DNA from 3 places in the Streptomyces sp. NPDC002144 genome. Region 2 is predicted to be linked to each of the others. Evidence: riboswitches for the same ligand, from Rfam matches in the RefSeq annotation. Region 2 holds a riboswitch; each other region holds the start of a gene.
What was found. Region 2 has a riboswitch for cobalamin ahead of ACWCQ1_RS05240 (cobalamin biosynthesis protein). Riboswitches for the same ligand answer to the same signal wherever they lie in the genome.
Positions count from the first base shown of each region.

Region 1: linked by a shared signal. The riboswitch ahead of ACWCQ1_RS07720 (Nickel transporter NicT) and the one ahead of ACWCQ1_RS05240 (cobalamin biosynthesis protein) in region 2 are both predicted to bind cobalamin.
Region 3: linked by a shared signal. The riboswitch ahead of ACWCQ1_RS29075 (CbtB domain-containing protein) and the one ahead of ACWCQ1_RS05240 (cobalamin biosynthesis protein) in region 2 are both predicted to bind cobalamin.

Region 1 covers NZ_JBSFDB010000004.1:104,889-108,088, reverse strand. Annotated here, with positions in the region: gene ACWCQ1_RS07725 (nucleoside hydrolase) at 1-123, shown strand, start outside; gene ACWCQ1_RS07720 (Nickel transporter NicT) at 154-1,236, opposite strand; cobalamin riboswitch at 1,263-1,451, opposite strand; gene ACWCQ1_RS07715 (ArsR/SmtB family transcription factor) at 1,532-1,891, shown strand; gene ACWCQ1_RS07710 (LAETG motif-containing sortase-dependent surface protein) at 2,051-2,971, opposite strand.
Region 2 covers NZ_JBSFDB010000003.1:60,863-64,062, reverse strand. Annotated here, with positions in the region: gene ACWCQ1_RS05245 (cobyric acid synthase) at 1-663, opposite strand, end outside; gene ACWCQ1_RS05240 (cobalamin biosynthesis protein) at 660-1,601, opposite strand; cobalamin riboswitch at 1,724-1,863, opposite strand; gene ACWCQ1_RS05235 (hypothetical protein) at 1,991-2,218, opposite strand; gene ACWCQ1_RS05230 (anion permease) at 2,253-3,200, opposite strand, start outside.
Region 3 covers NZ_JBSFDB010000021.1:138,503-141,702, forward strand. Annotated here, with positions in the region: gene ACWCQ1_RS29070 (phosphatidylglycerol lysyltransferase domain-containing protein) at 1-1,026, shown strand, start outside; cobalamin riboswitch at 1,054-1,199, shown strand; gene ACWCQ1_RS29075 (CbtB domain-containing protein) at 1,235-1,456, shown strand; gene ACWCQ1_RS29080 (CbtA family protein) at 1,479-2,237, shown strand; gene ACWCQ1_RS29085 (histidine phosphatase family protein) at 2,294-2,881, opposite strand; gene ACWCQ1_RS29090 (SpoIIE family protein phosphatase) at 3,028-3,200, shown strand, end outside.

The DNA.
Region 1 (3,200 bases), on a different contig from region 2:
GCCCGCCCCGGCGAGTCCGAGATCCACGAGGGCGCCCGCGCACAGCCCCTGGTCGACGTGGCCCTGGACGTGGACGTGCCCCGCTTCGTCAAGCTGTGGCTGTCGGCGGTCGAGAGGCCGTGACGGCGCGCGGGCCGGCGAAGACGGTGCGGGTCACGGGCTTTCCGCCGCCCGCACCGACCACTTCTGTTCCACCTTCGCCACCCGCCAGTAGGTCAGCGCCGCCGCCCACACCACCACGAACAGGCCGACGATGACGTAGCCGACGTTGTCCAGGTCGAGGCCGGCGATCCAGCCCGTGACCGAGTCGGTCAGGTCGAACTTCTCGTGCAGGACGCCCACCAGCTCGATCGTGCCGATGAAGAAGGCCACGGCGATGGACAGACCGGTGATGGTCAGGTTGTAGAAGACCTTGCGGACCGGGTTGGAGAAGGCCCACTGGTAGGCGAAGTTCATGAACGTGCCGTCCAGCGTGTCGAACAGGCTCATCCCCGCCGCGAAGAGCAGCGGCAGGCACAGGACCGCGTACCAGGGCAGTCCCGCCGCCGCGCCGGAGCCCGCCATCACCATCAGCGTGACCTCGGTCGCGGTGTCGAAGCCGAGCCCGAAGAGGAAGCCCAGGGGGTACATCTGGCCCGGGCGGGTGATCGACCTGGTGAGGCGGCCGAGGATCCGGTTCATGAAGCCCCGGGAATCCAGGTGGGCTTCGAGCTCCGACTCGTCGTACGTCCCCGCCCGCATCGCCCTGAAGACCTTCAGGATGCCCATCAGGGCCACCAGGTTGAGCGCGGCGATGATGTAGAGGAACGTGCCCGAGATCGTCGTACCGAGGAAGCCGAGCACCTTGTGGGTGCCGGAGTTCTCGTTCATGACCTTGCCGGCGAGCGCCGTGCCGCCGGCGATCATCGCGGCCAGCACCACGACCACGCTGGAGTGCCCCAGCGCGAACCAGAAGCCCACCGACACCGGCCGTTTGCCGTCGGCCATCAGCTTGCGGGTGGTGTTGTCGATCGCGGCGATGTGGTCGGCGTCGAAGGCGTGCCGCACGCCCAGCGTGTAGGCGGTGACGCCGAGGCCGATGCCGAAGGCCTTGGAGCCGACCTCGTAGTGGCCGGGGACGACGAGGAGGAAGAGGATCCCGAAGGCGGCGACGTGGAGGGCGGCGATCACCGCCACCAGCCCCACGGTCTTGACGGTGTCCTCGCGCCGCCAGCGGAAAGAAGCAGCGTCGGGCATGTTCACGCTCCAGCACCTCGTGGATCACTTCGTGAGATGCCGTGGCCGGTCTCCTGGCTGACGGGTCGTGCGTCCCCGGTCCGCCTTCCCGGCCGTGGTGAAACGGCCAGTGGCTGTCCCCTGCGGGACGTGGACCGGTGACTTCCCGATCACAGTGGCGAGGGCCGCGTCGGCATCGCACCGACTTCCCGAACACCACGGCCCGCCCACCGTAGGGGGGAGCGGCCCTTCCTGCATAGCTGCGTACCTGTGCAGGTATCGAAGATCACAGAGGCACGCCTGCGAGGATGTGTGCATGCATCTCGTCCCGGCCGACCGCGCGGAGCGCCGCACCATCGACGGCCACCGGGTGTGCGACGCCATCGCCGCCATCGGTGACGAGGCCCATGTGCGCACCTGGGCCGACCGCTTCTCGCTGCTCGCCGACCCCAAACGGCTCGCGCTGCTGCTCGCCCTGCACCGCACCGGCCCGCTCGCCGTCTCCGACCTCGCGATCGCGACCGGCATGAACGACCCCGCCGTCTCCCAGGCCCTGCGCCTGCTGCGGGCGGCCGGGGTGGTGGCCGGCGATAAGGAGGGCCGCGTCGTCCGCTACCGCCTGGTCGACGACGACACCCGCCTCCTCCTCAAACACTGCACGGCCGACGGCACGTGACAGCTGACGGCGCGTAGCAGCCGACGGCACGCCGCGCATGACCTTCAAGGCACACGACCAGCACCCGCACCGCACATCACCAGCACCGCACGACCGGTGCCGCGCGTGACGAACGCCCCGGAGCGGGGGATCTCCGGGGCGTTCGTCTTCGGGGGTGGTTCAGGAGCGGGCGCCGCGGCGGCGCTTGCTCGCGACGACGATCGCCGCGCCGCCCGCCAGGAGCGCCGCCGCGCCGCCGGCGATCAGGCCGGAGTCGCTGCCGCCGCCGGTCTCGGCGAGGCCGCCGCCACCGCCGTTCGGCGTGGCCGCCGGGACGGTGGTGGACGCCGAGGCGACCGGGGTGTCGGTCGAGGCCGGGGTCGACTCGGAGGCGCTCGGCGTCGGGGTGGCGCTCTCGGAGGCCGGGGGCGTCGACGGCGGCGTGGAGGCCGGCGGGGTGCTCGGGGGCTGCGACTCGGTCGTGCAGTCCTTCGTACCGCCGTTCCAGGACGCGATCAGCTTGTCCTTGATGACCGCGTGGTCCGGGCCGGCCGGCAGGTCGCCGTGCTGGAACCCGTCCTTGGCGTCCAGTTTGCCGTCGAACTTGGTGGCGCCGCGGTAGAGGTCGATCTGCGCGAAGCAGCCCGCGTCCGGCACAGCGATGTCCAGCGAGTCGGTCTGCCCGGGCTTGACGGTCACGGTGTCGAAGTCGACGAAGACCTGCTGCCCCGAGGTCGCGAAGCTCGCGCCGTGGGCGAGGTAGGAGGCGAGCGAGGCGGTGCAGGTGGAGGCGTCACCGGCGGTACGGACCTTGATGTGGACCTTGCCGTCGTCGGTGGGCTTCAGCGTCTGGTCGTCGACCTTCACCGAGTCGTAGAAGTCCGTGCCGTCCAGCGAGAACTGGCAGCGGTCGGCCTCCGTCTTGGTGCCCGCACCGGTGCCGGGCTTGTAGGAACCGCCGGCCTTCCAGCCGTCACCGCCCGGAGTTCCGCCGTGGGCCCAGGCGCCGGAGGCGGCGGCGACGGTTGCGGCGCACAGGGCGAGCGACGCGGCGCCCGTCCCCATGAGGCGGCGCACGGTGACACGTCTCACTATGGACATGCGGATCCCCATCTTGGCGTGCGTGACCCGGGCACGGCGGCGCGGGACAGCATGCGGCGGCCGGCCGTGCCGGGGAGAATGGTCTGTGAAAACACCGGGCCCATTGGTCACATGCGCCTCAGTGCGCTCACATGGTGGATCTCCCGGCCGAACACTGTCAACCTGCGGTGACGCGCCGAAAGTTCAACCAGCCATCACGATTACGCCACAGTAGGAACGGGCGGATCCG
Region 2 (3,200 bases):
GGTGCGCCGCCCGGTGAGCCCGTGCAGCATGTCGAGGCCCGGTTCGAGCAGCGACACGTCACCCCGGAACTTGTTCACCAGGAACCCGGCGACGAGCCGCTGGTCCTCCTCCGACAGCAGCGCCACCGTCCCGAAGAACGAGGCGAACACGCCCCCGCGGTCGATGTCACCGACCACGAGGACGGGAAGTCCGGCGTTGCGGGCGATCCCCATGTTCACGATGTCGGTCCGGCGCAGATTGATCTCCGCGGGACTGCCGGCCCCCTCACAGATCACCGCGTCATACGTGCCCCGCAACTCGGCGAGACACTCCAGCACGGTCCCGAGCAGCTTCTGCTGCCGCCCGCCGTGGTACCCCCGCGCGCTCAGCTCGCCCACGGGCCTGCCCATGAGCACGACCTGGCTGCTCTGTTCGCCCCCGGGCTTCAGCAGCACCGGGTTCATCTGCGCCGTCGGCTCGATCCGGCACGCCTGCGCCTGCATGGCCTGCGCCCGCCCGATCTCGGCGCCCTCGCGGGTCACGAAGGAGTTGAGCGACATGTTCTGCGCCTTGAAGGGAGCCACCTTGACCCCTTGGCGCACCAGCCACCGGCAGATCCCGGCGGTGACGACACTCTTGCCGGCGTCGGAGGTGGTGCCGGCGACGAGGAGACCCCCGCTCATGACGTACGTCCCTTCACCAACAGGCGCGCGGCGGCAGTGACGCCGAGCGCGAGCAGACCGACGCGCCGGGAGAGCCGTACGGCCCGCTCGATGTCCGGTACGGCGACGGCGCGGCCCCGCGTGTTGAGCACGGGCCGGTGCTCGACCCGTCCGCCGTAGGAGAGGGTCCCGCCCAGGCGCACGCCGAGCGCTCCCGCGAACGAGGCCTCCACAGGACCGGCGTTGGGGCTCGGATGCTTCGCCGCGTCCGCCCGCCAGGCCCGTGCCGCTCCGCGCGGGTCGCCGCCCGCGACCGTCGCCAGTGCCGCGGTCAGCCGGGCTCCCGGCCAGCCGGCCACGTCGTCCAGCCGCGCGGAGGCCCACCCGTACCGCCGGTACCGCGCCGACCTGTGACCGACCATGGCGTCCAGCGTGTTGACGGCCCGGAACCCGAGCAGCCCGGGCACCCCGCCGACGGCCCCCCACACCAATGCCCCGACCACCGCGTCCGAGGTGTTCTCGGCGACCGACTCCACCACGGCCCGGGCCATCCCGTCCGCGTCCAGCGTCTGCGGATCCCGCCCGCACAGATGCGGCAACCGCTCCCGGGCACCCTCGACGTCACCCGCCCGCAGGGCCCGACCGATGCCCCGCGCCTCGCGCGCGAGCGAGCTGCCGCCGACAACCGCCCAGGTGGCGGCGGCGGTCAGGGCCACGGAAGCGGTACGGGACGGACGTACGGTCTTCTCCGCCACGGCGCCCAGCGCCACGGCACCCCCGACGCACACGGCGGCGTGCAGCGTCCCCCACCCGCGGTGGTCCCGCCACAGCACCCGTTCCACGGCACCCGCGGCCCGTCCGAAAGCGGCGACCGGGTGCCCCCGGCGCGGATCGCCGAGCAACTGGTCGCCGAGGAGGCCGGCGGCGGCGCCGTACGCGAAGACGCGACCGGCACGCATCGGCTCAGCCGGCCGTGCGGCCGGGCAGCGCCCCGGGGCCCTTCGGAAGGATCCCGGTCCTGTACCTCAAACGGCAGGCGAGCATGGCTGTATGTCCTCACTCAGGGTGTCCGCGCCCTGGTTCGACGAGACCGGCGGTGGGAGTTCCTGGCTCCCGGGGCTACCTACCCCGGTGACAGTGGCGGGACCGCGCCGGACTCGCACCGGCTTCCTCCCTTGCCGCCGTACATGGCTCCCGCAGTCCACCACGCCCCTGGAAGACCCGTCAACTTGCCGTTGACCTGCGGCGGGAGAGTGTGCTGAGGCCCACACGCGAGGGGTCGCCGTGGTCACGGAAACGCGAGGTGCCGGGACGGATCACCGTCCCGGCACCAACAGGGGGTCAGGGCTCAGCCCTTGGCCATGATCAGGTTGATTCCGTACGCCACCGCCGCCGCGCACCCCGCGAAGGCCACGTACGCTCCGGCCGTCGCGAGGGCCGCCGAGCCGCCCTGCGCGGTGGCCCGCTCGCGGTGCGACAGGCCCATGACGCCGAGGGTGAACAGGGCCACGAGGCCCACGGTGACCGCGAGGCTGACACCGAAGACGGAGCCCAGGGCCGACCAGTCGATCTTCATGCTGCTGATTCCTTCGTTACCGGGTGGCCGGGGCTCAGACGGCGGCCGGCGGGGCCGCCGGTTCCGTGGTGGTGACCGGCGCGGGGATCGTGGCCGTCAGACCCTCTGTCACCGTGCCCGGCGGAGGAGGGGTGACGGCGGCGATCGCCGTGGTGACGACGCCGGCCGGCTCCTCGGTCTCGTTGACGTTCGACGCGTCGACGACATCGCGGCGCGAGACCTTCCAGATCGCGGCGCTCGCGGCGACGAGGAAGACGGCGACGACGGCGGTGCCCCAGTCCCCGAGGTCCGTCACGGACTCCGCGCCCGCGCCGACCAGGGCGGCGGCCGGCAGTGTCAGGACCCAGGCGACCAGCATCCGGGTCGCGGTGGACCAGCGCACCACCCCGCCCTTGCGGCCGAGGCCCGCGCCCATCACCGAACCGGAGACGACGTGCGTGGTGGAGAGGGAGAAACCGAGGTGCGAGGAGGCCAGGATGGCCGTCGCCGCGCTGGTCTGGGCGGCGAAGCCCTGCCGCGGCTGAAGCTCGGTCAGGCCCTTGCCCATCGTGCGGATGATGCGCCAGCCGCCGATGTATGTGCCGAGGGCGATGGCCAGACCCGCGGAGAGGATGACCCAGGTGGGCGGGTCGGAGTCGGGGGCGACGGCGCCGCCGGCGACCAGGGCGAGGGTGATGATGCCCATCGTCTTCTGCGCGTCGTTGGTGCCGTGGGCCAGCGAGACCAGGCCGGCCGAGGCGATCTGCCCGGCGCGGTAGCCCTTCTCGGCCGCCTTGCCGTCGGCCTTGCGGTCGAGGGCGTAGGAGAAGCGGGTCGCGAGCATCGCGGCGAGCCCGGCGACGAGCGGCGCGGCGAGCGCCGGCAGCAGCACCTTGGTGACGAGCACGTCGCCGTGGACCGCGCCGAAGCCGGCCGAGGCGACGGTGGCGCCGATCAGACCGCCCATCAGGGCGTGCGAGGAACTGGAGGGCAGGCCCACCAG
Region 3 (3,200 bases), on a different contig from region 2:
CCGCGCGGCCGCCGACTGCTCGGCCCCGAGGACGAGGAACGACTCCACGCCCTGCTCGACAAGCACGGAGCCCGCGACTCCCTCGGCTACTTCGCCCTGCGCCGCGACAAGGCGGCGATCTTCTCCCCGACCGGCAAGGCGGCCGTCACCTATCGTGTCGTCGGCGGCGTCAGCCTGGCGTCCGGTGACCCGATCGGCGACCCGGAGGCCTGGCCCGGCGCGATCGACGCGTGGCTGACCGAAGCGCGCCAGCACGCCTGGACGCCCGCGGTGATGGGCGCGAGCGAGGAGGCGGGCACCATCTACGCCCGCCACGGTCTGGACGCCCTGGAACTCGGCGACGAGGCGATCGTCGACATCGCCGACTTCACCCTCGAAGGCCGCGCCATGCGCGTCGTACGGCAGGCGCACAACCGGGTGCGCCGGGCCGGTTACACGGTCCAGATCCGCCGCCACCAGGACATCCCGGCCGAAGAGATGGCGACGCTCATCGAGGCTGCCGACCGCTGGCGCGACGGCGCCACCGAACGCGGCTTCTCCATGGCCCTCGGCCGCCTCGGCGACCCGTCGGACGGCCGCTGCGTGATGCTGGTGTGCCGCGACGCGGACGACGTCCCCCGGGCCCTGCTGAGCTTCGTCCCCTGGGGCGAGCACGGCCTCTCCCTCGACCTGATGCGCCGCGATCGCGACTGCGAGAACGGTCTGATGGAGTTCATGGTGGTCGAACTCCTCCTCAGAGGAGCCGAGCTGGGCATCCAGCGCGTCTCCCTGAACTTCGCGATGTTCCGCTCGGTCTTCGAACGCGGCTCCCGTCTCGGCGCGGGCCCGGTGCTCCGCCTCTGGCACGCCACCCTCACGTTCTTCTCCCGCTGGTGGCAGATCGAGTCCTTGTACCGCGCGAACGCCAAGTACCGCCCCATCTGGGAACCGCGCTACCTGCTCTTCGCTCGCAGCAGTGACATCCCCCGGATCGGCCTGGCGAGCGCCCGCGCGGAGGGGTTCCTCACGCTGCCCTGGCAGAACTGAACGAACTGCCAGGGCGGTCTTGGCCAGGTCCTCGACACACGGTACGGTCGGCGGGATATCGACGACGGCAAGACGGAAGCCGGTGGGAATCCGGAACGGTCGCGCCACTGTGTGCCCCGCCTCCCAGGAGGTGGCGGCGAGTCAGACCCGTAGCCGTCGTCCTGTGCACCACCGAGATGGGACGCGAACTCCCAGAGGAGGCCCTGCCATGGCGCAGCATGTCGCCCAGCCGACCGCCACCACCCCCGCTCTCCCCGCCAAGCTGCCGATCGGCGCGATCGTCCCGTGGGCGGTCTTCTTCGGCATCCTGATGCTGGTCCTGCTGTACTTCGTCGGCGCCGAGCAGGGCGCCACCTCCGTCGTCTCCGGCTCGGACGTCCACGAGTGGGTCCACGACGCCCGTCATCTGCTCGGCTTCCCCTGCCACTGACGCAAGGGACGCCGACACCCTCATGAATTCCGCAACCGTACGGAACCTTCTTGTACGGGGCATGCTCGCCGGCCTTGCCGCCGGCGTGCTCGCCCTGGTCGTGGCCTACTTCCTCGGTGAACCGAACGTCGACAAGGCGATCGGTTTCGAGGATGCCCACTCCCACGAGCACGAGATGGTGATCGTCTCCCGCTCCCTGCAGTCCACCGCGGGCCTGGCCACCGGCGTCCTCGTCTACGGCGTGGCGTTCGGCGGTGTCGCCGCTCTGGCCTACTGTTTCGCGCTCGGCCGGATGGGCCGCTTCGGTCCGCGGGCGATCGCGCTGCTGTTGTCCGGCAGCGCGCTGCTGGCGGTCTACGTCGTGCCGTTCCTGAAGTACCCGGCCAACCCGCCCGCCGTCGGCGACCCCGACACCATCGGCAGGCGGACCGCCCTGTACTTCCTGATGATGCTGCTCAGCGTCCTGATCGCGATCGCGGCGACCATCCTGGGCAAGCGCCTCGCGCCCGGCCTGGGCACCTGGTGGGCGACCGTGATCGCGGTGGCCGCCTTCGCCCTTGTGATCGGGCTCGCCTACGCGTTCCTGCCCGCCGTCAACGAGGTGCCGAAGGACTTCCCGGCCACCGTGCTGTGGCGCTTCCGGCTCTCCGCGCTGGCCATCCAGCTCACGCTGTGGACCGGATTCGGCCTGCTCTTCGGCGAGTTGGCCGAACGCCTGCTCAACCCCAAGCCCGTGACAGCCACCGCCGCGGGCCGACGGACGGTCGCCGCGCCCAACTGACCGAACCGCCGCAGATGCGAGGGCCCACGGAATGCACCACTCTCCAGGGCCCTCCGTCAGCGGGATCTGGTCGCCTGAAGCGGGTGCCCGAGCCGCAGGTTCCAGCGTTCGGAGCGTCCGGTGATCTCGGTCGCCGTCAGTGGAGGAACGTCCGCGCGCCAGAAGGCCCGCGGGGGCGCCCCCAGCACGTGCACCACCACGGCCCGTACGACGTCGGGCTCCACCAGGGCGATCGTGTGGCCGTCCGTGCGGGACGCCGTGTCCAGCCACTGCCCGATCCGCAGGCACAGGTCCCGCACCGACTCTCCGCCGTGAGGCGCGGAGTCCGGGTCGCCGAGCCACAGCGCGACCGCCTCCGGCTCGGACCGGCTCACGTCGTCGAGGGTGAGCCCCTGCCAGCGGCCCACGCGCAGGCCCGTGAGCTCGTCCGGCGAGTCGTCCGCACTCAGCCCGAGTGCCGTGGCGGTCTCCCGGCAGCGCACGCTGGGAGAGGTGACGACGCGAACGGCCGGGCGCATGGTTCCGGCTGCCGTGCGGGCCTGCGCCGCGCCGTCGTCGTCGAGCGAGGTCCTACCGTCGTCGAAGCGCGCCTGGCGCATCGACGGGCCCAGGGCAGGCGAAATGAGGGTCACACGACTGGTCACGTGGTCCGCGGCTCCTGTCTCTACCGGATAGGCCACATACGATCACGCAGAACCGGACCAGGCCAACAGCCGTATATGCCCCGTAAAAGGTGAAAAAATATGGGTTCTGGGCAGACGGTGAGGATGGAGATGGGCGGCGAAGGGTTTTGACCGGTCCGGATGATCCGCGTACGGACACCGGCCCCCTGGATGCCGCGTTGGCGGAGACGGTCCGCCGTACCGGCGCGTCCATCGGCGCCCTCTACCTGCTCGCGCCGGACGGGCCGCTGCTGCGTCTCGACGCGGTGTGCGGGGCGCCGGTCGAGTTCGCCGCACCCTG